3 regions of the Streptomyces sp. NPDC001156 genome follow, and region 2 is predicted to be linked to each of the others. Evidence: predicted binding sites of a transcription regulator. Region 2 holds the regulator's gene; each other region holds the start of a gene.
The links. The regulator HrcA, encoded in region 2, represses chaperone genes, less so after heat shock. The targets are predictions, from matches to a motif close to TTNGCACTCNGNNNNNCNGAGTGCNAA.
Positions count from the first base shown of each region.

Region 1 (10,104 bases), on a different contig from region 2:
TCTCCCACTTGTGTGCGGTCGTATGCGAGCGGGCCCGGCCAGGGATCCGCGTGTACTCCCACCAGGTCCCGGTCTTGGGTCGGCCGAACCTGCGGCCGGTCGCATCGGGGAACAGGTGCCGGGCGATGCCTTCCCACACCTCGTCGGCCTGATGCATCACCAGCGCTTTCGTCACGTGGTGGCCCAGGTGGCGGGAGCATTCCATGTGCCGGTAGCCGCGGCGTTCCATCCCCTTTCGGGACAGGCCCAGCACCTGCCGCCACGCCTTCGCGTCCGTTTCGCGGCGCATGTCGCCGGCCCAGTACGCGTCGACTGCGGCGCGAGCATCGCGCTGCAGGGCGCGCTTGAGCGACCACATCGCCGAGTACAGGTTCTCCACCCGCTGCAGGTCCTCAAGACGGTGGACGTCCAGGGGCAGACGGATCACCGCCGGCTCGGTGTCCTCGCCGCGCTTCCAGCGTTCGCCCTTGTTCTTACCCCGGAACCGGCGAACGGGCGCGGCATCGGAGGCGGGCGCGGCATCGAGCAGGCTCGTGCTCATGGACTTTCCCGCCTCCTTGTGGACCCGCCAACGATGGAGACCCGTCCGGGCATGCGCCGCCTCGGCAATCACATCAAAGCTACCTGCCGTCACTGACAACGCCCCCTGCAGCCGGTCAGCTTGACTTCGTATGCTGTCGGTAATGCGCCTGCCTCTCGCCTCCTGCACCGCTGCCGACCTGCGGGCCTAAACCGGGCTGACCGGGCCGCAGATGCACCGGCTCGTGAGGCAACTGTGGGAGAAAACGCCCGACACCGACCGCGGCCGGCCCTGGGGCGCTGCCGTTCACCGACCGGGTCCTGCTGCTCGTCCTCGCCTACCAGACCAACCTCACCATGCAGCAACTCGGCTCCCTGTTCGGCATCTGCGACTCCGCAGACCACCCAGTCGTCGACCCTCTCGCCGGACCCCTCGCCGAGCTCCTCCGCCCGCCGCCCACCGACCGCAGGGAACTGTGGGTCATCGACGGGACTTTGATCCCTGTCCACGACAAGAAGAAGACCGCAAAGTCGAAGAACCACCGGCGCAGCGTCAACGTGCAGGTCGTCTGCCGGGTCCGCGACCGAAGGGTCGTCGCGGTCGGGGACGCGCGGCCAGGAAACCGCAACGACATCGTCGTCTTCCGGGAAACCGTCGCCAGGACCCTGCCCGACCACCCCAGGCTCTCCGGCGACGGCGGGTATCGCGGCAGCGATCGCATCCGCACACCACGACGTGGCCCAGACGGCCGCATCATCAAAGACCGCAACCACCACCGCTTCCGCCGGCGCCGCGCCGTCGCCGAACACACCATCGCCCGCCTCAAAGACCACCAGGTCCTTCGACAGCGCCGACGCAAAGACGACGGCATCAACCACGCCGTCACGGGAGTTGCCGCACTCCACAACCTGAAGCTCGAAATCCGGTAACCGAGGGTTGGCCGGCAAGGAGACCACGGCCCGTTCCGCATGACGGGATAACTCTTAGGCAGGGCGAAGGCCCGGCACCCGAAGGGGTGCCGGGCCTCGCTCAGTACGGCTTGGCGCCTGGATCAGTGGGAGTGACCGTGGCCGTGGCCGGCCGCGGCCGGCTCCTCTTCTTCCTTCTTCTCGACGACCAGGGTTTCGGTCGTCAGCAGCAGGGAGGCGATGGAGGCGGCGTTCTCCAGGGCGGAGCGGGTGACCTTGACCGGGTCGATGACGCCGGCCTTGATCAGGTCGCCGTACTCGCCGGTGGCGGCGTTGTAGCCCTGGCCCTTCTCGAGCTCGGCGACCTTGGAGGCGATGACGTAGCCCTCGAGGCCGGCGTTCTCGGCGATCCAGCGCAGCGGCTCGACCACCGCGCGGCGGACGATCGCGACACCGGTGGCCTCGTCGCCCTGCTTGCCGAGGCCCTCGGCCAGCACCTTGGAGGCGTGGACCAGCGCGGAGCCACCACCGGAGACGATGCCCTCCTCGACCGCGGCGCGGGTCGCGGAGATGGCGTCCTCCAGACGGTGCTTCTTCTCCTTCAGCTCCACCTCGGTGGCGGCGCCGACCTTGATCACGCACACGCCGCCGGCCAGCTTGGCGAGGCGCTCCTGGAGCTTCTCGCGGTCCCAGTCGGAGTCCGTGGTCTCGATCTCGGCCTTGATCTGGCCGATGCGGCCCGCGACGTCCTCGGACTTGCCGCCGCCGTCGACGATGGTCGTGTCGTCCTTGGTGACCGTCACGCGGCGGGCGGAGCCCAGCACGTCCAGGCCGACCTGGTCGATCTTGAGGCCGACCTCCTCGGCGATGACGGTCGCGCCGGTGAGGACCGCCATGTCCTGCAGCATCGCCTTGCGGCGGTCGCCGAAGCCGGGGGCCTTGACGGCGACGGCGTTGAAGGTGCCGCGGATCTTGTTCACGACGAGGGTGGACAGGGCCTCGCCCTCGACGTCCTCGGCGATGATCAGCAGCGGCTTGGAGGAGCCGGCCTGGATGATCTTCTCCAGCAGCGGCAGGAGGTCCGCGATGGCGGCGATCTTGCCCTGGTGGATGAGGATGTACGGGTCGTCGAGGACGGCCTCCATGCGCTCCTGGTCCGTCACGAAGTACGGCGACAGGTAGCCCTTGTCGAAGGCCATGCCCTCGGTGAAGTCCAGCTCCAGACCGAAGGTGTTGGACTCCTCGACGGTGATGACACCGTCCTTGCCGACCTTGTCCATCGCCTCGGCGATGAGCTCGCCGACCTGCTGGTCCTGAGCGGACAGCGCGGCGACGGCGGCGATGTCGGACTTCTCCTCGATCGGGCGCGCGGTGGCGAGGAGGTCCTCGGAGACCGCGGCCACGGCGGCGTCGATGCCCTTCTTCAGGGCGGCCGGGGAGGCACCCGCGGCGACGTTCTTCAGGCCCTCGCGCACCAGCGCCTGGGCGAGCACGGTGGCGGTGGTTGTACCGTCACCCGCGATGTCGTTGGTCTTGGTCGCCACCTCCTTCACCAGCTGGGCACCGAGGTTCTCGTACGGGTCGTCGACCTCGACCTCACGGGCGATGGTGACACCGTCGTTGGTGATGGTGGGCGCGCCGAACTTCTTGTCGATGACGACGTTGCGACCCTTGGGGCCGATCGTCACCTTGACCGTGTCGGCAAGCTTGTTGACGCCGCGCTCGAGGGCGCGACGGGCGTCCTCGTCGAACTTCAGGATCTTCGCCATGGAGCGTTTCAGTCCTCTCGAATGCGATCATCGGCCGCCTCCGCAGGACGGCCGCCATCGCGGTGAAGAACGAACCGCGCCCCCGGCGCCCGGCTGATCATCGGTCGCGGGGGCCAGGGGCGCAGCTCGAAACAGTCTTCTTCGGTGAATTACTTCTCGATGATCGCGAGCACGTCGCGAGCCGAGAGGACGAGGTACTCCTCGCCGCTGTACTTCACCTCGGTGCCGCCGTACTTGCTGTACAGCACGATGTCGCCGGTCTTGACGTCGAGCGGAAGGCGCTCGCCGTTCTCGAAGCGGCCCGGGCCCACGGCCAGGACGACGCCCTCCTGGGGCTTCTCCTTGGCGGTGTCCGGAATGACCAGGCCAGAGGCCGTGGTCTGCTCGGCGTCCAGCGGCTGGACCACGATGCGGTCCTCAAGCGGCTTGATGGCAACCTTGGAGCTGGTGGTCGTCACGATCCGACCTCCCCCTTCGGAGATCTCACGGGGTCAACTGTCTGAGGTGGCGACCAGGTCGATCCGTCGTCGCGGGTGCCGGACCTGCCCGTCGCTTTGTTGGCACTCTCCAGTGGCGAGTGCCAGGGCCGAGACTATGACCGCGATTAGCACTCGGTCAAGCGGAGTGCCAGTCGCCCGCGTCGCGGCGTGGTCGGCCGGGGTCGCCGGGCCTGTGTCCGGCGTCCCGGGGCGGTGCCTTACGGACGGCGACGGCGCCGGCTGACCCTCTTCATCGGCCTGAACCGCCTTGTCCTCGAACGCCGGGCAGGCCCGCGGAATGCCCGGCTCCGTACCGTCCGGGTCTCCGGGGCACGCGCGCTCGGCGCGGCGCGCGAGCGGACTACACGTAGTCCTCGAGGCTGGCCACCGTGAGCCCCCTCGCCTGGATGCGCCGCAGGAGGTGGCTCGTCTCTACGGTCACGGAGGCGAGGGGACGGCTCGGCTCGTGGGGGCGGACGATGTCGCCCGCGCAGACCAACCTGCCCCTGCCGTGCCGCTCCGATGCCGGGCGCCAGAGGACCAGGGCCGTGATGCCGCAGTCCGCGGCCGCGCGGAGCGTGGTGCGGTCGTAGGCGCCGTAGGGCGGGTGGAGCAGGCGGGGGCGCAGGCCGAGGCGGGCCTCCAGCCGGTCTCGCTGGCCGCAGATCTCGGTGTGCTGTTCGTCGTAGGTGCGGCCGCGCAGCGGGGTGTGGTCCATGGTCTGGTTCTGGATGGCCGCACCGGCCTCCCGGAGCCGTGCGACGTGCGCGAGTCCCGGTTCCACGGCGCGGTCCGTGAGGAACACAGTGACCGGCAGCCGCAGTTCACGGACCATGTCGGCGAACCGGGGATCGTCTTGGACGCCCTCGTCGTACGTCAGGAAGACGACCCTGTCATCAGTGGGGACATGGTCGAGGACCTCCGGCAGCCCCGCTCCGGGCCGGCCCGCACTGCCGGCCCGGGGACGAGCCGGCCGGGGTGCCGGGGCGAGCGGGGCGGTGAGACCCCAGTGGCGGAACGTACGGTCGATCCGCCTGTGCGGCCGGTGCACCTTCTGCGCCGCTTTCCTGCCCAGCCGTTCGATGGGGTCCACGGACTGGGCGCAGCCGGACAGGAGCGCGACGGCGAGCGCCCCGGCGATCAGGGGCCGCACCTTCCTCGCCGAAAGCGGGGACTCGATCAGCGGCAACTTCACTGGTCCACAGAGGTGCTTTACGCGCTTTTTGTACTTTTGTCGTACGGACCGCATGGTGTCGGATCCTTCCAGCCGCGGACGGCCGCGGCGGGCCGACACCGCGGCCGGACACACACCGTCCATCGACTGGCCGACAATGATCCCGTGAACGACCTCTCCTTCGCCTCCCTTCTCACCCCCGAGGGCCGCGCCCTCCTGGACGAGGTCCGCGGCACCGACCCCGCGCAGGAACTGGCCGTCGCGACCCGGCTGCGCCGTACGCACCCCGCCGAGCTCGTCTCGGCGGCCCTCGCACAGGCGCGGCTGCGCGAACGGGCGGCGGCGAAGTTCGCCGCCGAGGACGCGCAACGGATGTTCTTCACCCCGAACGGCGTGGAGCAGTCCACCAGGGCCGCGGTGGCGGCCCACCGCGCCGAGCGGCTGCGGGCCCTTGGCGTGGCCTCCGTCGCCGATCTGTGCTGCGGCATCGGCGGCGATGCGATCGCGTTCGCCCGGGCCGGGATCCGGGTCCTGGCCGTGGACCGCGATCCGTCGACGGCGGCGGTGGCACGGGCGAACGCGGACGCGCTGGGGTTGTCCGCGCTGATCGAGGTGCGCGAGGCGGACGTCACGGAGGTGGACGTGTCCCCGTACGACTCCGTCTTCGTGGATCCGGCGCGGCGCGGCGGGCGCGGCAGGATCTTCGACCCGGAGGCGTACTCACCCCCGCTGTCCTGGGCCGTGGCGACGGCCCAGAAGGCGCCGCACGCCGCGCTGAAGGTCGCCCCGGGCATTCCGCACGAGGCGGTGCCCGCCGGTGCCGAGGCCGAGTGGATCTCGGACGGCGGGGACGTGAAGGAGGCGGTGCTCTGGTTCGGCACACAGCCGGGCCACGTACGGGCCACCCTGCTGCCGGGTCCGCGCGTGCTGCACGGCCGCGGGCTGCCCGATCCGCCAGTGCGCACGCCCGGCCGCTACCTCTACGAACCCGACGGCGCGGCGATCCGTGCGCACCTGGTGGCGGAGGTGGCGAAGGAGCTGGACGGCGGGCTGATCGACGAGACGATCGCGTATGTGACGGCGGACGAGCACCGCCACTCGCCGTACGCCACCGCGTATGAGATCACCGACCGGCTCCCCTTCAACGTGAAGAGACTGAAGGCGCTGCTGCGGGAGCGGGAGGTCGGGGTCCTGACCGTGAAGAAGCGCGGTTCCGCGGTCGAGCCGGAGGAACTCCGCCGGAAGGTCCTGCCCAAACCGCACGGGCCCCACGCGCTGACCGTGTTCCTGACCCGGGTGGCGGGCGCGCCGACGATGCTCCTGGGGCACCGGGTCTAGCCGGAGTTCCCTGCCCGGCGGCATGCCTCCGCCCGTGCCCGCAGCAGCTCCCGTTCCCGTTCGTTGCGGGCGAGGCCGGCGGCGCGCTCGAACTCCGCCCCGGCCTCGGCCGTGCGCCCCAGGCGGGCCAGCAGATCGCCGCGGACGCTCGGCAGCAAGTGGTAGTCGCGCAGGGCCGGTTCTGCGGTGAGACGGTCGACGATCTCCAGCGCCGGGCCGGGGCCCTCGGCCATCGAGACGGCGACGGCCCGGTTCAGCTCGACGACCGGCGAGGGCGTCCGCGCGGCCAGCAGGCCGTACAGGATGGCGATGCGCGCCCAGTCCGTCTCCTCGTAGGCGTAGGCGTGCGCGTGGCAGGCGGCGATCGCGGCCTGGAGAACGTAGGGGCCCGGGGCGCCGGTGGCGACCGTGTCGGCGCGGCCCAGGGCGGCGATGCCGCGGGCGATGAGCAGGCGGTTCCAGCGGGCCCGATTCTGGTCCTCGAGCAGCACGGGCCCGCCGTCCGGTCCGGTGCGGGCGGCCGCGCGGGAGGCCTGGAACTCCAGCAGCGAGGCCAGGCCGTGCACTTCGGGCTCCTTGGGCATCAACTCGGCCAGCACCCGGGCCAGTCGCAGCGCGTCCTCGCACAGGGCGGGGCGCAGCAGGTCGTCGCCGGCGGTGGCCGCGTACCCCTCGTTGAAGATCAGGTAGATGACCTCGAGGACGGACCCGAGCCGCGCCTCCCGCTCGGGCCCGTACGGCACCTCGAAGGCCACGCCCTTTGCGGCCAGCGTCCGCTTCGCCCGGACGATGCGCTGGGCGACGGTGGCCTCCGGCACGAGGAACGCCCGGCCGATCTCGGCCGTCGTCAGGCCGCCGAGCAGACGCAGGGTGAGCGCGATCCGGGACTCTGCGGACAGCACGGGGTGGCAGGCGGTGAAGACGAGCCGCAGCAGATCGTCGTCGATGTCCTCGGGGTCGGCGGGCTCGTCGATGTGGTACGGCGCCGTCTCCAGTTCCCGCCCGACCTCGGCGAGCTTGCGCGCATACCGCTCGCGACGGCGGACGAGGTCGATCGCGCGGTGCTTGGCGGTGGCCATCAGCCAGGCGCCGGGATTGTCGGGCACCCCCTCCCGCGGCCACTGCTCCAGCGCGGCGACCAGCGCGTCCTGCGCGAGTTCCTCGGCGATGCCGACGTCCCGGACGATCCTGGCGACGCCGGCGATCACACGGGGCGACTCGATCCGGAATACGGTCTCGATGGCACCGGCGGGGCCGTCGGGGGGCGGGGCGGCGGTGGGCTGCTGTTCCACAACCCACCATGCAACACCCCCGGCGGCCGGGCGCCAAGGCGGTGTCACCCCTCGGCGATCTCCCGCACCTCGCAGGTCACCGTCCAGTACTCCTCGTGGACCTTCAGGAACCGGGTCGTCCACTCGATGGCCTCGGCCCTGTCCTTGCACTGCATGATCGCGTAACCGCCCACGACCTCCTTGGACTCGGTGAACGGGCCGTCCGTGACGGAGATCTTCCCGCCCTCCCAGCGCACCCGGGTGCCCTGCGCGGTCGGCGTCAGGCCGGCGGTGTCGAGCATCACCCCGGCCTTGGTGACCTCCTCGATGAGCTCGCCCATCCGCTGCATCAGCTCGGGGCTCGGGCCCTCGGCGGGCGCGGTGGTCTCGTCGATGCGCACAAGCGACAGATAGCGCGGCATTGGTGTCTCCTCAGGTGTGACAGCCGGGCTCCTCCCGGCCTCTCACCCAGTGCGTCGAACGAGGGCGACGCGGATCGACACGACACGGGGACTTTTTTCGAAGAATTTTTTTCCCGGAGCTGTTCGCCCAGGTCAGAGGCGCGTCTGCGGTCGGCGCCTCACCGCAGCGACGCCCACAGCCCGCTCGCCGCGGGCTCCTTCGCGACCACTCGGTTGGGGTTCGAGGGGGCCGTCACCACCGGCATCATCACCGTCTTCACGTTCTTCGCCGCCAGGCCCTTCAGGCTCTCGCCGAGGCGTATCAGCTCCGGCAGCGAGTCGAGGCCGGTGTCGGTGGTCAGGCTGCCCGTGACGGCGTCGGCGACCTGGTAGAGCTTGCCGGGGTCGGTCAGCAGGTCTCTCGAGGCGATCTGTTCCAGCAACGCCTTCACCAGCTGCTGCTGGAGCCCTATGCGGCCCAGGTCGCTGCCGTCGCCTATGCCGTGGCGTGTACGGGCCATGGCCAGGGCCTGTTCGCCGTCCAGGTGGTGGGTGCCCGCCTTCAGATGCAGATGGCTCTTGTCGTCGTCGATGTCCTGGCCGGTGGTGACCGTGACCCCGCCGAGCGCGTCGACCAGCTTCGCGAAACCCGAGAAGTCGATCTCCAGGTAGTGGTCCATCCGGATGTCCGTGATCGATTCCGCCGTCTTGACCGCGCAGACCGGGCCGCCCGCCGAGTAGGCGCTGTTGAACATGGCGTTGTACGTCACCGCCGTCGCACCGCCCGAGCCGAGCGGGCAGGAAGGCCGGGTGACCAGGGTGTCGCGCGGAATGCTCACCACCGTCGCCGCGGTACGGCCCGCGTCGATGTGCACGACCATCGCCGTGTCCGAGCGGGCACCGGAGCTGTGGCCGCCGCCGAGTGCCGCGTTGGCCTCGCCGCTGCGCGAGTCCGATCCGAGGACGAGGATGTTCAGGGCGCCGCCGGGCAGGGGCGAGGCGGACGCGGAGGCCGAGGCGGCCGGGGGCGCCGCCGCGCGCACCGGACGGCCGGTGCCCAGCGCGCCGTCGATGTCGACGCTTCGGATGTTGTCGTTCAGGTGCCAATACGCCCAGCCCGCACCCGCACCCGCCACCGCGAGCACGAGGCCGCAGGCCAGTACGGCGCCGACGGCCTTGACCAGACGCGGCCGCCGGCCGCTGTGTCCCTCGGTGTCCCCGTTGCCGTCCCCGCGCTCGTCTTCTGAAGTCACGCGGAGGAACGTAAATCCGAATTATGGTGAGCAGGGATTCCTGGGCACCATTCTTCAGAAAATCTCACCTTTCTCACCGGGGTCTCAGCCCGGGATCAGGCCGTGGCCACCGATTCGAAGCGCCAGCGGTGCACCGGCCGGGTGACGAACTCCTCGCCTGGTTCGGGGAGTTCGGGAAGGTCGGCGGTGTCGTCCGCGTCCCACCAGGTGATGACGAGGACGCGGTCCTGGGGCGCCCGGAACGTCTCACGGCGCAGTGGCGACGGCGTCAACTCCTGGGCCAGCGCCCAGGACAGCAGTTCCTCGCCGCGTCCGGCGGCCGCCCGGGCCTCCCACATCAGTGCGACCGTCATGAGTACAGGTTCTCCCGGCTCACCTCGTGCACGTGGTCGTGGGAGTGCGAAGTGCCCGGCACATGCGGGTCCGTGACCGGCAGCGAAGAGTCCGCCGACAGGTCCCAGTCGGACGCGGACCGTCCCCTCGCGACCATCTCCGCGCCGAGCGCCGCGACCATGGCGCCGTTGTCCGTGCACAGCTTGGGACGGGGCACCCGCAGCCGGATCCCGGCCGCCTCGCAGCGCTCCTGGGCCAGCACGCGCAGCCTCGAGTTGGCCGCTACACCGCCGCCGATCATCAGATGGTCGACGCCCTCGTCCTTGCAGGCCCGCACCGCCTTCCGGGTCAGCACGTCCACCACGGCCTCCTGGAAGGACGCCGCCACATCGCGCACCGGCACCTCCTCCCCCGCCGCGCGCTTCGCCTCGATCCAGCGGGCCACGGCGGTCTTCAGGCCGGAGAAGGAGAAGTCGTACGCGGGGTCACGGGGACCGGTCAGACCGCGCGGGAAGGCGATCGCCCCCGGGTCGCCCTCCTTCGCGTACCGGTCGATGACGGGACCGCCCGGGAAACCGAGGTCCAGTACGCGCGCGATCTTGTCGAAGGCCTCGCCGGCCGCGTCGTCGATCGTCGCGCCCATCGGCCGGACGTCGGA
Region 1 covers NZ_JBSFJX010000077.1:31,352-41,455, reverse strand. The annotation lists partial or broken gene ACWDA7_RS29425 (hypothetical protein) at 1-541, opposite strand, end outside; gene ACWDA7_RS29420 (transposase) at 877-1,449, shown strand; gene groL (chaperonin GroEL) at 1,572-3,197, opposite strand; gene groES (co-chaperone GroES) at 3,347-3,655, opposite strand; gene ACWDA7_RS29405 (polysaccharide deacetylase family protein) at 4,038-4,871, opposite strand; gene ACWDA7_RS29400 (THUMP-like domain-containing protein) at 5,016-6,188, shown strand; gene ACWDA7_RS29395 (RNA polymerase sigma factor) at 6,185-7,480, opposite strand; gene ACWDA7_RS29390 (YciI family protein) at 7,525-7,881, opposite strand; gene ACWDA7_RS29385 (LCP family protein) at 8,040-9,113, opposite strand; gene ACWDA7_RS29380 (hypothetical protein) at 9,209-9,466, opposite strand; gene tsaD (tRNA (adenosine(37)-N6)-threonylcarbamoyltransferase complex transferase subunit TsaD) at 9,463-10,104, opposite strand, start outside.
Region 1: a site for HrcA is predicted at 3,802-3,828, ahead of groES (co-chaperone GroES). Genes of this name have one in related genera too.

Region 2 (10,104 bases):
GCTTCGGCGAGGAGTGCCGCGACCTGCTTGGTGGTCGCCGCGTCCGCGACCTCGGGGAAGCGCACCCGGCGGGACTGCTTGCCCGCCTCCCGGGCGGTTGCCCGCCATTTGCCGAGCGCCTTGAGCCCGCGGTCGCCCTTCCACTGCGTGATGCACCGGGCCGCCGCCCACGGGACGATCGCGTCCACCCCGACCTCGGTCATGGTCTCCACGGCCAACTCGCCCCGGTCGCCCTTGGGCAGGGCCTGGACGACGGTGATGCGAACGGGCGCCGGGGGCTCCTCATGCAGGGACTCCAGGTCCATGACCACCAGCCGGTCCTTGCCCTCGGCCGCCTTCACCACCCCTTCGGTCCACCGTCCGCGCCCGTCGGTGAGGACCACGTCCTCACCGGGCCGCAGCCGCTTCACCGAGACGGCGTGCCGCCCCTCCGGCCCGTCGAGTACGAACTCCGGTCCGATTCCGTCGAGTTGCTCCACGACGAAGACGGGAGCCGTCATCGCCCGGCACCTCCCCTCGACAACGCTGTCGCCGCCGCGAGTTCCGCCGCGAGCACCTCCACCAGCTGCGCGGCGGGCAGTTCGCGGGCCAGACGGTGCCCCTGCCCGGCCCACAGCCCCATGCCCTGCGCGTCGCCCGCCTTGGCGGCCGCCTTGCGCAGCGTCGAGGTGAGGTGGTTGATCTCGGGGTACGCGGCGGGCGCGTAGGGCCCGTGCTCGCGCATGAACCGGTTGAGCAGACCGCGTGCCGGGCGTCCGGAGAACGCGCGCGTCAGCTCCGTGCGGACGAAGAGCGGGTCGGTCAGCGCCTGCTTGTGCAGGGGGTGCGCGCCGGATTCGGGCGTGGCCAGGAACGCGGTGCCGAGCTGCGCCGCGCTCGCGCCCGCCGCGAGCACCGCGGCGATCTGGCTGCCGCGCATGATGCCGCCGGCCGCCACGATCGGGATCCGTACGACCTCGCGCACCTGCCCGACGAGCGAGAGCAGTCCGATGCCGGACCCGTCGTTCTCCTGGATGTCCCGGTGGGTGCCCTGGTGGCCGCCGGCCTCGACACCCTGCACGATCACCGCGTCGGCGCCCGCCTCCTGCACCGCGAGGGCCTCGTCCGCGGTCGTCGCGGTGACCAGCGTGAAGGTGCCCACACGCCGAAGGGAGTCCAGGGCCCCCGGCTCGGGCACCCCGAAGTGGAAGGAGACCACGGGGACCGGGTTGTCGAGGAGGACGGCCAGCTTGGCGTCGTAGCCGTCGTCGCGTCCGCTGTCGGGATCGCCCAGTTCGGTCTCGTACCAGGCGGCCTCGCCGGCGAGCTGCTCGGCGTAGACCTCGACGGCGGCGCGGTCGGAGTGGTCGGGCTGCGGCATGAACAGGTTCACCCCGAAGGCGCTGCCCGTCAGCCCCCTGAGCTGCTTGATCTCCTGGTACATCCCATCGGCGGTCTTGTAGCCGGCGGCGAGGAACCCCAGGCCGCCGGCGTCGGACACGGCCGCGGCGAGAGCGGGGACGGAGACGCCGCCCGCCATGGGGGCCTGCACGATCGGATGACGGAGAAGATCGGTCAGCGCGGAGGACATGACGGCATGTTGCCACGTCCTTGGAACAAGTCCGAATCCGGCCGTCCCCTGGCATATGCCAGGGGAAGAGGCAGCGGGTCAGAGGTGGTGGCCGGACGTCCGCGATCGGCACGATCCGGTCCACGGGCGGCACGATTCAGCCCAGTCCAGGCGCAACCGGCCCGTCAGGAAGTACCCCTGCTCGAGCGAAGTGGAGAGATCGAGAACGATGCCGTTCAGGCCGAAGCGGGAGCTTCGGCACGGCAGCCTCCAGTACGGCCACCGCGGCGCCGGGTGCGTCACCGACGCCGGGTGGCCACTCCACGGGTCACCGCCCGTTGAACGCGTCCTTCAGCCGCGAGAACAGTCCCTGCTGCCCCGGCTGGAAGTGGCCCTGCGGGCGCTCCTCGCCGCGCAGCTGCGCCAACTCCCTGAGGAGCCGCTCCTGTTCTGGGTCCAGCTTCGACGGGGTCTGTACCTCGACGTGCACGACCAGGTCGCCCCGGCCACCGCCGCGCAGGTGTGTGACACCACGGCTGTGCAGCGGGATCGACTGCCCGGACTGGGTGCCGGGACGGATGTCGACTTCCTCCAGGCCGTCCAGCGTCTCCAGCGGGACCTTGGTGCCGAGGGCGGCCGCCGTCATCGGGATGGTGACCGTGCAGTGCAGGTCGTCACCGCGACGCTGGAAGACCGAATGCGGCAGTTCGTGGATCTCGACGTACAGGTCGCCGGCGGGACCGCCACCGGGGCCGACCTCGCCCTCGCCCGCGAGCTGGATCCGCGTGCCGTTGTCGACACCCGCGGGGATCTTGACCGTGAGTGTCCGGCGCGAGCGCACCCGCCCGTCGCCCGCGCACTCCGGGCACGGGTTCGGAACGATGGTGCCGAAGCCCTGGCACTGGGGACACGGCCGGGAGGTCATGACCTGGCCCAGGAAGGACCGCGTGACCTGGGAGACCTCACCGCGGCCGCGGCACATGTCACAGGTCTGCGCGGATGTGCCGGGCGCCGCGCCCTCACCGTTGCAGGTATTGCAGACGACGGCCGTGTCGACCTGGATGTCCTTCGTCGTGCCGAAGGCAGCCTCGTCGAGCTCGATGTCGAGCCGGATCATGGCGTCCTGCCCCCGGCGGGTACGCGAGCGCGGTCCGCGCTGCGACGCCGTGCCGAAGAACGCGTCCATGATGTCGGAGAAGTTTCCGAAGCCGCCCGCACCGAAGCCGCCCGCACCGGCCGCGCCCGACTGGGACAGGGGGTCGCCGCCGAGGTCGTAGACCTGCTTCTTCTGCGGGTCCGAGAGGACCTCGTAGGCGGCGTTGATCTCCTTGAACCGCTCCTGCGTCTTGGGATCGGGATTGACGTCCGGGTGCAGCTCGCGGGCGAGCCGACGGAACGCCTTCTTGATCTCATCCTGCGACGCGTCGCGGCGCACGCCGAGTACGGCGTAGTAGTCCGTGGCCACTTACGACTCCGCCAGGATCTGTCCGACGTACCGTGCCACCGCTCGTACCGCTCCCATCGTTCCCGGGTAATCCATGCGGGTCGGTCCGACCACGCCGAGTTTCGCTACTGCTTCGCCGCCCGAACCGTAGCCCACCGAGACGATGGACGTGGAGTTGAGTCCCTCGTGGGCGTTCTCGTGCCCGATACGCACGCGCATGGCCGGATCCTTCGCCTCTCCCAGCAACTTGAGCAGCACGACCTGTTCCTCGAGTGCCTCGAGGACGGGACGGATGGTGAGAGGGAAGTCATGCGCGAAGCGGGTGAGATTGGCGGTGCCGCCGATGATCAGCCGCTCCTCGGTCTCCTCCACGAGCGTCTCCAGAAGGGTGGCGAGCACCGTCGAGACCGTGCCGCGGTCCTCCGGTTCGTCGAAGGCCTCCGGCAGGTCCTGGACCAGCTGCGGAACGTCCGCGAAGCGGCGGCCCACGACCCTGCTGTTGAGACGCGCGCGCAGATCGGCGAGAGACGTTTCTCCGAACGGCGCCGGGCAGTCGATCATGCGCTGCTCGACCCGGCCGGTGTCCGTGATCAGCACGAGCATCAGCCGCGCGGGTGCCATCGACAGCAGCTCCACATGGCGCACCGTCGAGCGCGTCAGGGACGGGTACTGCACGACGGCGACCTGCCGGGTGAGCTGTGCGAGCAGCCGCACGGTGCGCGTCACCACGTCGTCGAGGTCGACCGCGCCCTCCAGGAAGTTCTGGATCGCGCGCCGCTCGGGCGGGCTCATCGGCTTGACGGCCGCGAGCTTGTCCACGAAGAGGCGGTAGCCCTTGTCCGTGGGGATGCGTCCGGCGCTGGTGTACGGCTGGGCGATGTACCCCTCCTCCTCCAGCGCGGCCATGTCGTTGCGGACGGTGGCCGGGGAGACACCGAGCTGGTGCCGCTCGGTGAGCGCCTTGGAACCCACCGGCTCCTCGGTACCGACGTAGTCCTGGACGATGGCGCGCAGCACTTCGAGCCTGCGTTCACTGAGCATCGCGCACACCTCCAGTGAGTCGTCTGAGTCGTCCCCTTGACGCTCCCCTGGCACTCTGCGTGTACGAGTGCCAGCATCCCGGAGCAAGTGTACGGCGGTCGGGTACGCACCCGGCAAGGCCGGGCGGCGCCGTCGTACCGACGTGTACCGACCTGTCCTGGGCTGTCCTGCCGGATCGGGCGCCTGCCGATAGCGTCGGCGCATGACGGTGCTGTGGGAAGGGTCCGGGTGGGAGGCGCTCGGTCCGGGAGCGGGGCGCACGCGGCTTCCGGGCTGGGACTGCACGGCGGGACTGGTGGTCGGCGAGCACGGGGCGCTGATGGTCGACGCGGGCTCCAGCCCAGGCGAGGGCGCGCGGTTGCGTACCGAGGCGCTGCGGCTGCTCTCGACCCTCGGCGGGGACCGGCGTGTGACCCATCTCGCGCTCACCCACCCCCACTTCGACCATGTCTTCGGTGCGGCGGCCTTCGCGGACGCCGAGGCGTTCGGCGCGGCGGGCATCGACACGGTGTTCGTCCACGAGCGGAGCGAACTGGTCGCGGACGCGGTGCGCAACGGCCTGGACGCGGAGGTGGCGGCCGAGGCGGCCGACCTCCTGGTGCCTCCGCGCCATCAGGTCTCGGGCGAGTGGACCCTGGACCTGGGCGGGCTGCGGGTGCTGCTGGCGAACGTGGGACCCGCCCACACGGCCCACGACCTCGTGGTCCTCGTCCCCGGGGAGCGGGAGATCGTCTTCTGCGGCGACCTCGTGGAGGAGTCGGGCGACCCCCAGGCGGGCCCGGACGCGGTGCCCTCCCACTGGCCTGCGGCCCTGGACCGGCTGTTGAAGCTGGGCGGGGAGGACGCGGTGTATGTGCCCGGGCACGGCGCGGTGGTGGACGCGGGGTTCGTGCGGGCGCAGCGCGACGAGTTGGCGGCGCGTTTCGGCGTGTCGTAGAACCTGGCCTCCGGCTTCTCCTATCGTCATCCGAATGCGCCAGTACTCGCCGGACCTGACTCCGCCGTGGAAGAAGCCCAAGCCCGTCCCGGAGGTCCCGGCGGATCCCGGTCTGGTGGTCGAGGAGCCGCGCACCGGCTTCTGCGGCGCGGTGATCCGCTGCGAGGCGGGCACGGTGACCCTGGAGGACCGCTTCGGCAAGCACCGGGTGTTCCCGCTCGAACCCGGGGGCTTCCTGCTGGAGGGCCGGGTGGTGACGCTGGTGCGCCCGTCGAAGGTTCCGGCGCGTCCCACGCATACGGCCTCGGGCTCGGTGGCCGTCCCCGGGGCCCGCGCGCGGGTGGCCCGCGCCGGCCGTATCTATGTGGAGGGCCGCCACGACGCGGAACTGGTCGAGAAGGTGTGGGGCGACGACCTGCGCATCGAGGGCGTGGTGGTCGAGTACCTGGAGGGCGTCGACGACTTGCCGTCCATCGTGTCGTCCTTCGCGCCCGGCCCCGACGCCCGCCTCGGCGTGCTGGTGGACCATCTGGTCCCCGGCACCAAGGAGTGGCGCATCGCCGAGTCGGTGACGAGCGAGCACGCACTGGTGGTGGGCCACCCCTACATCGACATCTGGCAGGCGGTGAAGCCCGCGGCCCTGGGCATCCCGGAGTGGCCGCGCATCCCGCACGGGCAGGACTGGAAGAAGGGCGTGTGCCGGGCTCTGGGCTGGCCGGAGAACACGGGCGAGGCGTGGCAGCGGATCCTGTCGCGGGTGCGGTCCTACAAGGACCTGGAGCCGGAGCTGCTGGGCCGCGTGGAGGAGCTGATCGACTTCGCCACGGCGCAACCGTGAGCGGCGGCAGGGTGCCGAACCGGCTGGTGCCGAGGTCGATCCCCACGATCGGCAGCGGCACCGGATCGAACCGCTGCTCCGCAGTGGTTCCCCCGGCTGGGTGATCAGTCCACCAGGTCCCGTACCACCGCGTCCGCCAGCAGCCGTCCGCGCAGTGTCAGCACCGCTCGTCCCTCCCCGTACGGCTTCTCCTCCAGGAGCCCGTCCGCCAGGGCACGGCGCGACGCCGCCAGCCCCTCCTCCCGCAGCAGGGACAGCGGCACTCCCTCCCGCAGCCGCAGCTCCAGCAGGATGCGCTCCACCCGGCGGTCCTCCTCCGACAGGACCTCCCGTCCGGCGCCCGGCGACCGCCCCGCCGCCAGTGCCGCCGCGTACGCCCCCGGATGCTTCACGTTCCACCAGCGCACGCCGCCCACATGGCTGTGCGCGCCGGGGCCCGCGCCCCACCAGTCGGCGCCGCGCCAGTACAGCTCGTTGTGGAGGCAGCGACCCGCCTCGGACGTGGCCCAGTTCGAGACCTCGTACCAGTCGTAGCCCGCGGCCCCCAGCGCCTCGTCCGCGATCAGATAGCGGTCCGCGTGGACGTCGTCGTCCGTCATCGGAATCTCGCCCCGGCGGATGCGGCGCGCGAGCTGGGTGCCCTCCTCGACGATCAGCGCGTACGCCGATATGTGGTCGGGACCCGCGCCCAGCGCCGCGTCCAGCGATGCCCGCCAGTCGTCGTCCGACTCCCCCGGCGTGCCGTAGATCAGGTCCAGGTTCACATGCTCGAAGCCCGCCGCCCGCGCCTCGGCCACGCAGGCCTCGGGCCGGCCCGGGGTGTGCGTGCGGTCCAGGATCTTCAGGATGTGCGGGCGCGCGCTCTGCATGCCGAAGGAGATCCGGTTGAAGCCGCCCTCCCGGAGCGTGGCCAGATAGCGCTCGTCGACCGACTCCGGGTTCGCCTCCGTCGTCACCTCCGCGTCGTCCGCGAGCCCGAACTCGTCGCGGATCGACCCCAGCATCCGTACGAGATCCTCCGCGGCCAGCAGCGTCGGCGTGCCGCCCCCGACGAAGACCGTGCGGACCTCGCGCGGGTCGTCGCCCAGCACCTTGCGGGACAGGCGGATCTCGTCGATCAGCGTCTCGGCGTAGTTGTCGCGGGACGCCAGCACTCCGCCCGTGCCGCGCAGCTCCGTCGCGGTGTAGGTGTTGAAGTCGCAGTAGCCGCAGCGCGTGGCGCAGTACGGCACGTGGAGGTAGAACCCGAGGGGGCGCTCGACGGCTCCGGCCAGGGCGCGCGCGGGCAGCGCCCCGTCGTCGGGGACGGGCTCGCCGTCGGGGAGTGCGGAAGGCATGTCCCCCATTGTCCCGTACCGCCGAGACAACCCGGCTGTGCTGATGAGGCGCTCATTGCGCCTGCAACACCAGCAGCGCCAGGTCGTCCTCCGGCGGCTGCTCGCCGAACTCGTGCACCAGCCTCCTGATCCGCTCCGCGATCAGCTCCGCGCTCAGCCCGGCGCAGCCCGCGAGCGCGGCAGCCAGCCCGTCCTCGTCGTCGAACTGGTGGGGGCCGCTGCGCCGCTCGGTCACCCCGTCCGTGACGCAGAGCAGGCTGTCGCCGGGATGCAGCTCGAAGGTCTCGCAGGTGTACGCCACGTCCTCGACGACCCCGAGCAGCGTCTGCGACCGCGCCATGGCCCGTACGCCGCCGCTCGGGCCCAGCAGCAGCGGCAGCGGGTGCCCGGCGGCGGCCAGCGTGCAGCGCACTCCGCCCTCGAAGGGGACCAGCTCGCCGTACAGGAGCGAGAGGAAGCGGGCGTGCGGGCCGTCGTCGATGACCGGCACCGGCGCGCCCGCGGCCACCAGGGCCCGCGCCGCCGCGTCGGAGGCCTCCGTCGCATCGTCCAGCAGAAGCTGGTTGAGGCGGTCCAGCACGTCGGGGACCGCGTAGCCCTCGCGGGCCAGCAGCCGCAGCCAGGGCCGGGCCAGCCCGATCACGACGGCCGCCTCGGGACCCTTGCCCTGGACGTCGCCGAGGGCGAAGCACCAGCGTCCGGCGCCGGCCGGGAAGATGTCGTAGAAGTCGCCGCTCGGTCCGCCGCCCTTGTCGCAGGGCTCGTACACGAGCGCGCTGCGCACCCGGGGGATCTCGGCGACCGCGCCCGGCAGCAGCCCGCGCTGCAGCACCCGGCTGATGGTGGCCTGGCGTGCGTACTGCCGGGCCGCGCCGATGGCCAGCGCCACCCGGCGGCTCAGGTCCTCCACGAGCCCGGTGATCTCGTCGGGGAAACGCAGCAGCCTGGCCCGCCCGATGACGAGCGTGCCCAGCGGCCGGCCGCCCGCGATCAGCCGGTACGCGAGCGCCGCCCCGGTCGCACCCCGCGGGCCGAGCGCCGCGCCCGGCCAGGGCACGGGCACCGCCCTGGAGCGCACCGCCTCGGGCAGCCGGGGCGGATCCTTCTCCAGGGCGCGGCGCAGTTCCTCGATGCGGTTCTCGCTGCCGTGCCAGACGCGCGCGAGCCGGGGCCCGGCGGCGATCGCTGCCTCGGGCCGGTGCCAGCCGGTCGCCTCGTCCTCCAGCCAGACCGCGCACCAGTCGGCGAGCCGCGGCACCAGGAGCTGTCCGGCGAGCGCGGCGACCAGGTCCTCGTCGAGCTGTCCGGCGAGCAGGTCGGAGGCCTCGGCGAGGAAGGAGAGCGCGCCGCGGCCCCGCCAGTCCCGGTCGTACACGGCGCGGGCCGGCTCGGTGAAGGCGGGGAGCTCGGGTCCGAGTATCTCGGCCGCGTTCAGCCCGCGTTCCAGGGCGCCGTCACCGGCGTAGGCCTCGAGCTCGTCCTCGGCCTCGAGGACGTGGTCGAGGGGCAGCAGTGCCCAGACCGTCTTGCTGCCGGTGCGGTAGGTGATCCCCCAGGCCGTGGAGAGCGTGGACACGAGCCGCAGCCCGCGGCCGTACTCCGGTAGGCCGTAGGGGCGTTCGGCGCCGTCGTCCCGTACCGCGCGGGAGGGGTGGTGGTCGGAGACCTCGACGACGAGGCCGGTCGGCTCGTCGTCCGTGTTCTCGAGACGGCAGGCCACGTCGACGTCCGTGCCCGCGTGTACGACGGCGTTGGTGACGAGCTCGCTGACGACCACCAGCGCGTCGTCGGTCAGCCGTTTCGTGAAGGTGTCGGGCTCGGCGGCCCGTGCCCAGGCGGACAGGGCGGCGTGTACCAGCCGGCGGGCCGAGCCGGCCGCGAGCGGTCCCCCTGGCAGCGTCGCACGCACCACCGTGTGCAGCCCCGCGCCTTCTTGCACAGGCGCATCAGGGGCACGGGAGACGGTCTCCCGTTGCGTGGGAATGCCCCGCATGGACGGCTCCCCGAGCGGTTCGGACGATTACGCGTCTGACAATGCGGACAGAGTGACAGATCGGGCACGCCCATAAGCGTCGAGTTACCGAAGTGGGTCGCTATGAGTGAGAACCGTGCTACAGATGTGTTCGAAGACGGACAGATTCGAGCATCGGAACGGCGCCCTTTGCTCATGACGGGGACAGCCACCCCGGACGGCGGCTCCAGATGCAGCCGAGGAGGGGCCGGGCCGGGTGGCCGCGCCGAGGCGCTGGACCACTGCCGGGGCGGCGGCCCCAGGACCCGGCGGAGTCCCGCAACCACGTCCGAAAGCTGCGGCGGCCGGTGGCCGGGAGCGCGGGGAACGCGAAGCGGTGCCGTCGGCCACGGCCGATGGCACCGCCCGAGGCAGCCCTACGCTTCGCGCGCCCCTGCGTACATCTCGTCGATCAGGTGCTTGTACTCCCGCTCCACGACCGGCCGCTTCAGCTTCAGGCTCGGCGTGATCTCCCCGTGCTCGACGTCGAGGTCCCGCGGCAGCAGCCGGAACTTCTTGACGGTCTGCCAGCGCTGGAGGCCGTCGTTGAGCTGCTTCACATAGCCGTTGACCATCTCGACCGTGGCGGGCGCGGCGACGACCTCGGCGTACGACCTGCCACCCAGGCCGTTCTCCTTCGCCCACTCCAGGAGGGCCACCTCGTCCAGGGCGATCAGCGCGGTGCAGAAGTTCCGGTCGGCGCCGTGCACCAGGATGTTGGAGACGTACGGGCACACCGCCTTGAACTGGCCCTCGACCTCGGCCGGCGCGATGTACTTGCCTCCGGACGTCTTGATGAGGTCCTTCTTGCGGTCCGTGATGCGCAGGTAGCCGTCGGGGGAGAGTTCACCGATGTCGCCGGTGTGGAACCAGCCGTCCGCCTCGAGGACCTCGTCGGTCTTCTCGGGCAGCCCGTGGTAGCCCTCCATGATGCCCGGGCCGCGCAG
Region 2 covers NZ_JBSFJX010000003.1:10,510-20,613, reverse strand. The annotation lists gene ACWDA7_RS02360 (16S rRNA (uracil(1498)-N(3))-methyltransferase) at 1-500, opposite strand, end outside; gene ACWDA7_RS02355 (nitronate monooxygenase) at 497-1,570, opposite strand; gene dnaJ (molecular chaperone DnaJ) at 1,878-3,014, opposite strand; gene hrcA (heat-inducible transcriptional repressor HrcA) at 3,015-4,034, opposite strand; gene ACWDA7_RS02340 (MBL fold metallo-hydrolase) at 4,237-4,971, shown strand; gene ACWDA7_RS02335 (DUF3097 domain-containing protein) at 5,006-5,809, shown strand; gene hemW (radical SAM family heme chaperone HemW) at 5,914-7,146, opposite strand; gene ACWDA7_RS02325 (SpoIIE family protein phosphatase) at 7,199-9,139, opposite strand; gene ACWDA7_RS02320 (AMP-dependent synthetase/ligase) at 9,535-10,104, opposite strand, start outside.

Region 3 (10,104 bases), on a different contig from region 2:
TGGCCCACATAGGTGCCCTCGGTGACGATCAGGCCGACGCCGGCGGCCGCGCGGCGCTCGTAGTACGAGACCACGTTCTCGCCGGGGACGCCACCCGGCGAGAACTGTCGGGTCATGGGCGCCATGACGATCCGGTTCGGGACGGTCAGGCCATTCAGCGTGACGGGACGGGACAGGATCTGGGCCGCGCGGGAGGCGGAGGCGGGGGCAGTCACGTGGGGGAGCTCCTCGGCAGGGATCAGGCTGGGGGAACCAGCTGGTATGTGCACATGCATCGATAACCTTGCGTAGAAGACAACCCGTCCGGTCGGTATGGCATTCCGGCACGCAGGCGGCCCCGCGTGTGATCCCGGGCACGCCCGAGGGCGGCACCCCCTGTCTGAAGGGGGTGCCGCCCTCGGTCTGAAGGACGGTCGATCAACCGGGGTTGATCAGAAGTCCATGTCACCGCCCGGCATGCCGCCACCGGCGGGCGCGGCGGCCTTCTCCGGCTTGTCGGCGATGACGGCCTCGGTGGTGAGGAACAGCGCGGCGATGGAGGCGGCGTTCTGCAGCGCGGAACGGGTCACCTTCGCCGGGTCGATGATGCCTTCCTTGACCAGGTCGACGTACTCGCCGGTCGCGGCGTTCAGGCCGTGGCCCGGGGTCAGGTTGCGCACCTTCTCCACCACGACGCCGCCCTCGAGGCCGGCGTTGACGGCGATCTGCTTCAGCGGGGCCTCGAGCGCCAGCTTGACCGCGGCGGCACCGGTGGCCTCGTCGCCCTCGAGCTCCAGCTTCTCGAAGACCTGGGATGCCTGCAGCAGGGCAACGCCACCACCGGCGACGATGCCCTCCTCGACGGCGGCCTTCGCGTTGCGGACGGCGTCCTCGATGCGGTGCTTGCGCTCCTTGAGCTCCACCTCGGTGGCGGCACCGGCCTTGATGACGGCCACGCCGCCGGCCAGCTTCGCCAGGCGCTCCTGCAGCTTCTCACGGTCGTAGTCGGAGTCGCTGTTCTCGATCTCGGCGCGGATCTGGTTCACCCGGCCGTTGACCTGCTCCGAGGAGCCGGCGCCGTCGACGATGGTGGTCTCGTCCTTGGTGACGACGATCTTGCGGGCGCGGCCCAGGAGGTCCAGGGTCGCGTTCTCCAGCTTGAGGCCGACCTCCTCGGAGATGACCTCGCCGCCCGTGAGGATGGCGATGTCGCCGAGCATGGCCTTGCGGCGGTCACCGAAGCCCGGGGCCTTGACGGCGACGGACTTGAAGGTGCCACGGATCTTGTTGACGACCAGGGTCGACAGGGCCTCGCCCTCGACGTCCTCGGCGATGATCAGCAGCGGCTTGCCCGACTGCATGACCTTCTCCAGCAGCGGGAGCAGGTCCTTGACCGACGAGATCTTCTGGTTGGCGATCAGGATGTACGGGTCGTCGAGGACGGCCTCCATACGCTCCATGTCGGTGGCGAAGTACGCCGAGATGTAGCCCTTGTCGAAGCGCATGCCCTCGGTGAGCTCCAGCTCGAGACCGAAGGTCTGCGACTCCTCGACGGTGATGACGCCTTCCTTGCCGACCTTGTCCATGGCCTCGGCGATCAGCTCGCCGATCTGGGTGTCGGCGGCGGAGATGGAGGCCGTGGAGGCGATCTGCTCCTTGGTCTCGACGTCCTTCGCCTGCTCGAGCAGGGCGGCGGAGACGGCCTCGACGGCCTTCTCGATACCGCGCTTCAGGGCCATCGGGTTGGCACCGGCGGCCACGTTGCGCAGGCCCTCGCGGACCAGCGCCTGGGCGAGCACGGTAGCGGTGGTCGTACCGTCACCGGCGACGTCGTCCGTCTTCTTGGCGACTTCCTTGACCAGCTCGGCGCCGATCTTCTCGTACGGGTCCTCGAGCTCGATCTCCTTGGCGATGGAGACACCGTCGTTGGTGATCGTGGGGGCGCCCCACTTCTTCTCGAGGACGACGTTGCGGCCCTTCGGGCCGAGGGTCACCTTGACGGCGTCCGCGAGCTGGTTCATGCCGCGCTCGAGGCCACGCCGCGCCTCCTCGTCGAACGCGATGATCTTGGCCATGTGAAGTGGTCCCTCCAGGACTGGGGGTGATTACTTCGGACCGCGCCCGCGCCCGCGACGGACGGCCCCGGCCGGAGGTTCCTTGCCCCACCCGGTCCGTGGCCTCACCGACCCGGTCCTTCTTTTGTCACTCTCACCTTCAGAGTGCTAACGCCAATGATTAGCACTCGCCCCCTCCGAGTGCAAGGTGCGCCCGCGGAGCGGGCTCGTTAAGGGGTGGCGGGCGGGCGCGAGGTGCGCCCGCGGAGCGGGCTCGTTGAGGGGTGGCGGGTGGGCGCGAGGGGGTATTCAGGTGAACGCGGGCTGACCAGGGCGCGCCCGCGCGGCCCCCGCCCGGGGCAAACCGAGGGGCTCGTACCCCGAACCGGGATACGAGCCCCTCGACACGTCGAACAGTTCAGTCGTCGGCGCGTTCTTCAGCCGGCCAGTCGGACCATGTCCGCCTGCGGCCCCTTCTGACCCTGCGAGATCTCGAACTCGACCCGCTGGCCCTCTTCCAGGGTGCGGTAGCCGTCCATCTGAATCGCGCTGTAGTGGACGAAAACATCCGCACCACCGTCGACCGCGATGAAGCCGTACCCCTTCTCCGCGTTGAACCACTTGACGGTGCCCTGAGCCATGCCTAACTCCCCTATTACTGGCCCTTGCACAGATCCACACTTCGCGGACCCGGGTCAGACCTCACCCCCCAACGGTTGGGGGCGTGCGCCGGAACGCGTCGACCGCGGCTGAATGTATCTGTCCAACTGCCGTCTGCAACAGGTCAATCGGACGAGAATTCCGGGCAAGACCGGTCGGGAATGTACGGAGAATTCATCCGAATTCAGGGCAAGTCGGGCCCTGCAAAAGGAGCGAATGGCTCAAAAACCCTGCCTACTTTGGCTACTTCTTATCGGCCTACGGCAGGAACTCAGAGCACCCGGCGAGGAAACCGGGAGCGGGTTCCCCAACTGTACCGTGCTCAACCATGCAGAATTGCCCCCTCCGCTTGTCTCACGGAGAGGGCAATTCGATGAACTCTCGGTGACCTGAGTTACCGAGGGTAATGATCGGGCGGGCCGAGTGACCGTCAGCCGCCCGCCACCGCCGGGATGATGGAGACGCCGGCGCCGTCGGGCGTCACGGTTTCGAGACCCTGCTCGAAGCGGACGTCGTCGTCGTTGACGTACACGTTGACGAAGCGGCGCAGCTTGCCCTGATCGTCCAGGACGCGGGCGGCGATGCCGGTGTGGTTCTTCTCCAGGTCGGCGATGACCTCCGCCAGGTTCCCGCCCTCGGCGGGAACCTCGGCCTGGCCGCCGGTGTAGGGGCGCAGGATGGTCGGGATGCGGACAGTGACGCTCATGGGGTGTGACCTCCGGTGGGGTACGGCCGGCGGGACGGGTGCTCAGACGAGCCCGGCCGCACGGAAGGAGTCCAGGTTCGGGCGGATCGTGGCGGTGAGCCCGGTGCCGGCCACCGCGTCCAGCGTCTTGAGACCGTCGCCGGTGTTGAGGACGACCGTCGTCTTCGCCGGATCGAGGACACCGCTCTCGATGAGCTTGCGCGTGACACCGACGGTCACGCCACCGGCCGTCTCGGCGAAGATGCCCTCCGTACGGGCGAGCAGCTTGATGGCATCGACGATCTGATCGTCCGTCACATCCTCCACCGCACCGCCCGTGCGGCGCGCGATGTCGAGGACGTACGGGCCGTCGGCCGGGTTGCCGATCGCCAGCGACTTGGCGATCGTCTTCGGCTTCTGCGGCCGTACGACGTCCTGGCCCGCCTTGAAGGCGACCGACACCGGGGAGCAGCCCTCGGCCTGCGCCCCGAAGATCTTGTAGGGCGTGTCCTCCACGAGCCCCAGCTTGATCAGTTCCTGTAGCCCCTTGTCGATCTTCGTCAGCTGCGAGCCGGAAGCGATCGGAACCACGATCTGGTCGGGCAGCCGCCAGCCGAGCTGCTCGGCGATCTCGTACGCCAGGGTCTTGGACCCCTCCGCGTAGTACGGACGGAGGTTGACGTTGACGAAGCCCCAGCCCTCGCCGGCCGGGTCGCCGATCAGCTCGGAGCAGAAGCGGTTCACGTCGTCGTAGTTGCCCTCGATGCCGACGAGCTGACCGCCGTAGACCGCGGCCATGACGATCTTGCCCTGCTCCAGGTCGTGCGGGATGAAGACGCAGGAGCGAAAGCCGGCCCGTGCCGCCGCGGCACCGACCGCGCCCGCGAGGTTGCCGGTGGAGGAGCAAGAGAGGGTGGTGAAGCCGAAGACGCGCGCGGCCTCCAGCGCCTGGGCGACCACGCGGTCCTTGAAGGAGTGCGTGGGGTTGCCCGAGTCGTCCTTCACGTACAGCCCGCCGGTCACGCCCAGCTCACGCGCCAGGTTGTCCGCCTTGACGAGCTTGGTCCAGCCCGGGTTGAGGTTCGGCTTGCCGGCGACGTCCGCCGGGACCGGCAGCAGCGGCGCATAACGCCAGATGTTGGCGGGGCCGGCCTCGATGCGCTTACGCAGTTCCTCGGTGTCGTAGCCCGAGAAGTCGTACGCGATCTCCAGCGGGCCGAAACACTCCTCGCAGGCGAAGACCGGGCCGAGGGGCACCCGGTGGCCGCACTCACGACACGAGAGAGCCGCGGCGGGACCGAGATTCACGGAGTCGGTGGTGCTTGCAACTGTCTGCACAGCCATGTCAGGCGAGGCCCTTTCTCCTCATCTTCCTCACGACGCATCTCGCCGTGAGACGGATTTGGCACCTTCCCTAGCCGGGAGCCTCGCGAAGACGATCAGGAGCGATCTACGAGAACCGACTGGAGGGTTGCCGGGGCTTCATCGGGCCGTGTCCCTCTGCCCCTCTGGATGAGCGGTATGCGGTTGTTTCACCGTGGTGAGCGACGGCGACCCCCGACATGCGATGGTCACCGGCGTTGTTCAAGACTGTAACCGAAGGCCAGGACAGTTGAGAGAGTCGTCCGAACCGCGAGATGGACGGATCACCACCCGCACCCCATGGGAGTCCCACTCGGGGATCTCTTCCGATCTCTTCCGATCTCTTCTGCCGACCACCGCCGTACGAACGTGAGGAGCCGCAGACTGTGCTGGAAGAAGTCGAGCGCTGGCTGAGCACCCGCTCCTGGTCCCTCGCCGATCGCCCGCTCCACCAGACCCTGGCCGCGAAACGCTCGTCCGGTTCAACGGTCAGTGTGGTGCTGCCCGCGCTCAACGAGGAGGAGACGGTCGGCGACATCGTCGCCGCCATCCGCCACGACCTCATGCAGAAGGTCCCGCTCGTCGACGAGATCGTCGTCGTCGACTCGGGCTCAACCGACCGCACCTCCGAGGTCGCCGCGGCAGCCGGCGCGAAGGTGGTCCACCGCGACGCGATCCTGCCGCGGATCCCGGCCGTGCCCGGCAAGGGCGAGGTGCTGTGGCGGTCCCTGCTCGTCACCCGTGGCGACATCGTCTGCTTCATCGACGCGGACCTGAGGGAGTTCTCCTCGGAGTTCGTCTCCGGAATCGTGGGCCCACTGCTCACCGACCCCGGCGTGGACCTGGTGAAGGCGATGTACGACCGGCCGCTCGGCGCCACGGCCGGCCAGGGCGGACGTGTCACGGAGATGATGGCGCGCCCGCTGCTCAACATGCACTGGCCCCAGCTGGCCGGATTCGTACAGCCGCTCGGCGGCGAGTACGCGGCCCGCCGTTCCCTGCTGGAACGGCTGCCGTTCCCGGTCGGGTACGGGGTGGAGCTCGGCATGCTGGTCGACGCCCTGCACCTGGTGGGCCTGGACGCCCTCGCCCAGGTCGACGTGGGGGTGCGCAAGCACCGCCACCAGGACGGACAGGCGCTCGGCCGCATGGCCGCCGCGATCTACCGCACCGCACAGCTCCGGCTGGCCCGCGGCCATCTGATCCGCCCGTCCCTCACCCAGTTCGAACGGGTGGCGGGTGGGTTCGAGCCACGGACGTACTCGGTGGACACCGAGGAGCGCCCGCCGATGGAACAGATCGCCGAGTACATGGAACGAAAGGCGGCCTGAATGGCTCCGGAACCCGTTGTATACGGCTCCACATACGGCTGAATGGAACGTTTGAGCGTTTAGGCTCCGGGCTAGGTTTCGTGGCATGGCTTCCCCGCACACGGCTTCCGTACTTGTCGCCTCCAACCGCGGCCCGGTCTCGTACGCGCTGGACGAGAGGGGGGAGCTCACCGCCAAGCGGGGCGGTGGCGGACTGGTCTCCGGACTGTCGGCGATCGGCCCGGACACGGACGCCGTCTGGATCTGCTCCGCCCTGAACGACGCCGACCGTGAGGCCGTCCGGCGCACGGGCGGTGCGCTCGATCCGGCCGACACCGGCGGGCAGCGCGTACGGATGCTCGACATCGACGCGCAGGTGCACGCCGACGCGTACAACGGCATCGCGAACTCGGTGCTGTGGTTCGTGCACCACATGCTGTATCAGACGCCGCTCGAGCCGGTCTTCGACACGACGTTCCGGCGCCAGTGGAAGGCCTACGAGGAGTACAACCGCGCGTTCGCCGAGGCGCTCGCCCAGGAGGCGGGCCAGGGCGCGGCGGTCCTGATCCAGGACTACCACCTCACCCTGGCCCCCCTGATGCTCCGCGGTCTGCGCCCGGACCTGCGGATCGGTCACTTCTCGCACACTCCGTGGGCGCCGCCGGAGTACTTCCGGATGCTGCCCGACGACATCGCGGCGCAGGTGCTCGGCGGGATCCTGGGCGCCGACCGGGCGGCGTTCCTGACGCAGCGCTGGGCGGACGCGTTCACCGAGTGCTGCCACGCGGTCCTCGGCCCCGGCATCGCCTCGGGCACGCGCATCGGTGTGCACGGACTGGGCGCTGACGCCGACTTCCTGCGGTGGCGGGCGCACCAGCCGGACGTGAACGAGCGGATGGCGGCGCTGCGGCAGCAGATCGGCGCGGCCCCCGACGGCAGGCCCCGGAAGACGATCGTGCGGGTGGACCGCACCGAGCTGTCGAAGAACATCGTGCGCGGGCTGCTGGCGTACGAGGAGTTGCTGGAATCCCGTCCCGAATGGCGCGAACGGGTCGTCCACATCGCCTTCGCGTACCCCTCCCGCCAGGACCTGGCCGTCTACCGGGACTACACCGCGGAGGTGGAGCGGGTGGCGACGGAGATCAACTCGCGGTACGGCACCGCGGACTGGACTCCGGTCGAGCTGCATGTGAAGGACGACTTCGCGCGCTCGCTGGCCGCGTACCGGCTGGCGGACGTGGCCCTGGTGAACCCGATCCGGGACGGTATGAACCTGGTCGCCAAGGAGGTCCCTGTGGTCTCCGACGAGGGCTGCGCACTGGTGCTGTCCCGGGAGGCAGGGGCGTTCGAGGAACTGGCCGAGGACGCGGTGCCGGTGAACCCGTACGACATCGGGGGCATGGCGGCGGCCCTGCACCATGCACTGTCCATGGGACCGGGTGAGCGCGCGGAGCGCACGAAGCGGTTGGCCGCGCAGGCCACGGCGCTGCCTCCGGCCCGGTGGTTCCTGGAACAGCTGGCCGCGCTGGAGGGTTGAGCGGTCCGCTCCGGGCCGCGGGCCGCTCGTGCCGGCGGCCCACCCCCTCGCCCCTATCGGGGCGGTTCGGCGAGCCGCTGTGCCAACGACCTCAGCAGCCGCACCACTCCTCCGGGGCCGTCGACCACCAGATCCGCGCGTTCGGCCAGTTCGGTGACCTCCTCGCTGCCGCTGCAGACGAGGAGGCCGGGCACGCCGTCCGAGCGGAGCTTTTCGACGGCCGCGAAGGCGGACAGGTCACCGAGGTCGTCGCCGGCGTACATGACCGCTCCCGCGCCGATCTCGCGCAGGTACTCCAGCAGGGCCACCCCCTTGTCCATGCCCGGCGGGCGCAGCTCCAGGACCATGCGGCCCGGCTCGACGATCAGCCCGTGCCGGGTGGCGAGGTCGGTGAGAGGTTCGCGCAGGGCCTCGAAAGCGGCTTGCGGATCCTCGGCGCGGCGGGTGTGCACGGCGACGGCGCGCCCCTTCTCCTCGATCCACGTCCCCCTCCAGGCTCCGATCCGGTCGAGGACGCCGGGGAGTTCGGCGCGGACGGCGGCGACACCGGGATGCGGGGCGGGGGCGTCGACGGTGCCGGTGCGGGCGTCCCAGCGTTCGGCGCCGTAATGGCCGAGGACCACGAGGTGTTCGAGTCCGGGAACGTCCGCGAAGCCGCCGTGGCGGACGGCGACGCCGGCCGGACGGCCGGTGACGACCGCGACGGAGGCGACCTTGGGGGCGAGGGCCGCGAGGGCCGGCACCGCGTCGGGGTGGGCGCGGGCCTGATCGGGGTCGGGGACGATCGGGGCGAGCGTCCCGTCGAAGTCGAAGGCGAGAACGGCCCGCTCGGGCCGGGCGAGGATGGCGTCGAGACCGTCGCGCCCCGCCGGAGTGGCGGGCGTCGGCAAGGAGTCCGTGTGGCTGCCCATGACACGACCCTATCCGCGCGAGGGCGGGCTCACGCATGGCTCGGGGACGCGCGGGCGGCGCGCCCCGCCGCGCGGCGCGCTCAGCGCTCGGCGCGGCGGGACTCGCGGACGCGGCGGAGCCGGTTGACGGTGACCGGGGCGTGCGCCAGGGCTCTCGGATCGTCGAGGAGGGCGTTGAGCAGCTGGTAGTACCGGACCGGGGCGAGACCGAGCTGCTCGCGTATGGCACGCTCCTTGGCCCCCGGGCCGGAGAAACCGCGTCCCTCCAGAGCGAGGATGGCCTTCTCGCGGGGGGTGAGGTCGTCCATGGAGGAACCGTAGCCGCAGGGTCCGACAGCCGGCCCGTCGCGGACCCCCCAACCCCTCGGCCGAAGCCGAGGGGGAGATCGAGGGGCGAGAGCGAGGACAGGCCGGTCGGGCCGCCCGGGGCACGGGGGCGAGGCCCCCTGGGACTGATCCCTGAGCCGACCGACACCTTTCCCGCCTGCCCCGCCTGAGGCTAGCCCGCGGAGCTGTTGTCGGCCGTCACCGCCGACCGCTGCAGCCCGCCCAGGATCGCCGCCGGGCTGCCGCCGGGGCCGACCGCCCTGCCTATCTGCTGCTTGATGTCCGCGCTGACGCCCGCCCAGGACGTCTTGCCGGCGGGATACAGCTCCGAGGTCGGCAGTTCCTCGAGGAAGGGCGACAGATCCGCGTCCTTGGGCGACGCCGCCATCGTCTCCTGCGCCGAGCTCGTGACCGGCAGCAGGTCGTACTCCCGCGAGAGGGCCAGCACGTTCTTCTCGTCGTACACGTAGTCGAGGAACGCGCGGATCTGGTCCTGGTGGCCGCCCTGCCTGAACGCCGTCATCCAGTCCGCCACGCCCATCGTGGACTTCGCCCGGCCGTCGGCCCCCGGCATCGGCACCATGCCGAACCGCACGCCCTTCGCCCGCGCCGTCTTCATCAGTGAGGGATGCCCATTCAGCATGCCGACCTCGCCCCGGGTGAAGGCGGCGAAGGCGTCGGCGCGGTTCAGCTTCCCCGGCGCGACGGGACCCGTCAGGCCCTTGTCCACCAGCTCGTCCTTGAGCCAGTCGAAGGTGGCCACGTTCTGGGCGGAGTCGAGGTCGTAGGAACCGAAGCCGTCCAGGTATCCGTCGCCGCCGCTGAGCAGCCACTGCATCGTCTCCGCCTGCGCCTCCTCCGGGCCCAGCGGCAGCGCATACGGGAACTTCACCCCTTTGGCCTTCAGCGCCCGCGCGTCCGCCGCCAGTTCGCTCCAGCTCGTCGGAGGGGTGATTCCCGCCTCGGAGAACAGCGTCTTGTTGTAGAAGAGGAGCCGTGTCGACGCCGCGAACGGCATGCCGTACTGAACGCGGTTCACCTTGCCGGCGTCGCTCAGTTCGGAGGCGAAGTCAGCCTGGACGGGGATCGAGAGCACCTCGTCGGCCCGGTACAGCTTCCCCGCCGCCCCGTAGTCCGCGTACGCCCCGATCTGCGCCATGTCCGGCGCATGGCCCGCGGCGACCATCTCCTTGACCTTGCGGTCCACCTCGTTCCAGGAGTAGACGCCGACCTCGACCTTGATCCCCGGGTGCTCCGCCTCGAAGTCGTGGACCAGCTT
Region 3 covers NZ_JBSFJX010000007.1:115,216-125,319, forward strand. The annotation lists gene ACWDA7_RS06255 (NADH:flavin oxidoreductase) at 1-215, opposite strand, end outside; gene groL (chaperonin GroEL) at 432-2,054, opposite strand; gene ACWDA7_RS06265 (cold-shock protein) at 2,471-2,674, opposite strand; gene ACWDA7_RS06270 (MoaD/ThiS family protein) at 3,124-3,399, opposite strand; gene thrC (threonine synthase) at 3,442-4,722, opposite strand; SAM riboswitch class I at 4,741-4,897, opposite strand; gene ACWDA7_RS06280 (glucosyl-3-phosphoglycerate synthase) at 5,127-6,071, shown strand; gene ACWDA7_RS06285 (alpha,alpha-trehalose-phosphate synthase (UDP-forming)) at 6,157-7,587, shown strand; gene otsB (trehalose-phosphatase) at 7,641-8,498, opposite strand; gene ACWDA7_RS06295 (DUF3263 domain-containing protein) at 8,579-8,806, opposite strand; gene ACWDA7_RS06300 (ABC transporter substrate-binding protein) at 8,998-10,104, opposite strand, start outside.
Region 3: a site for HrcA is predicted at 2,179-2,205, ahead of groL (chaperonin GroEL). Genes of this name have one in related genera too.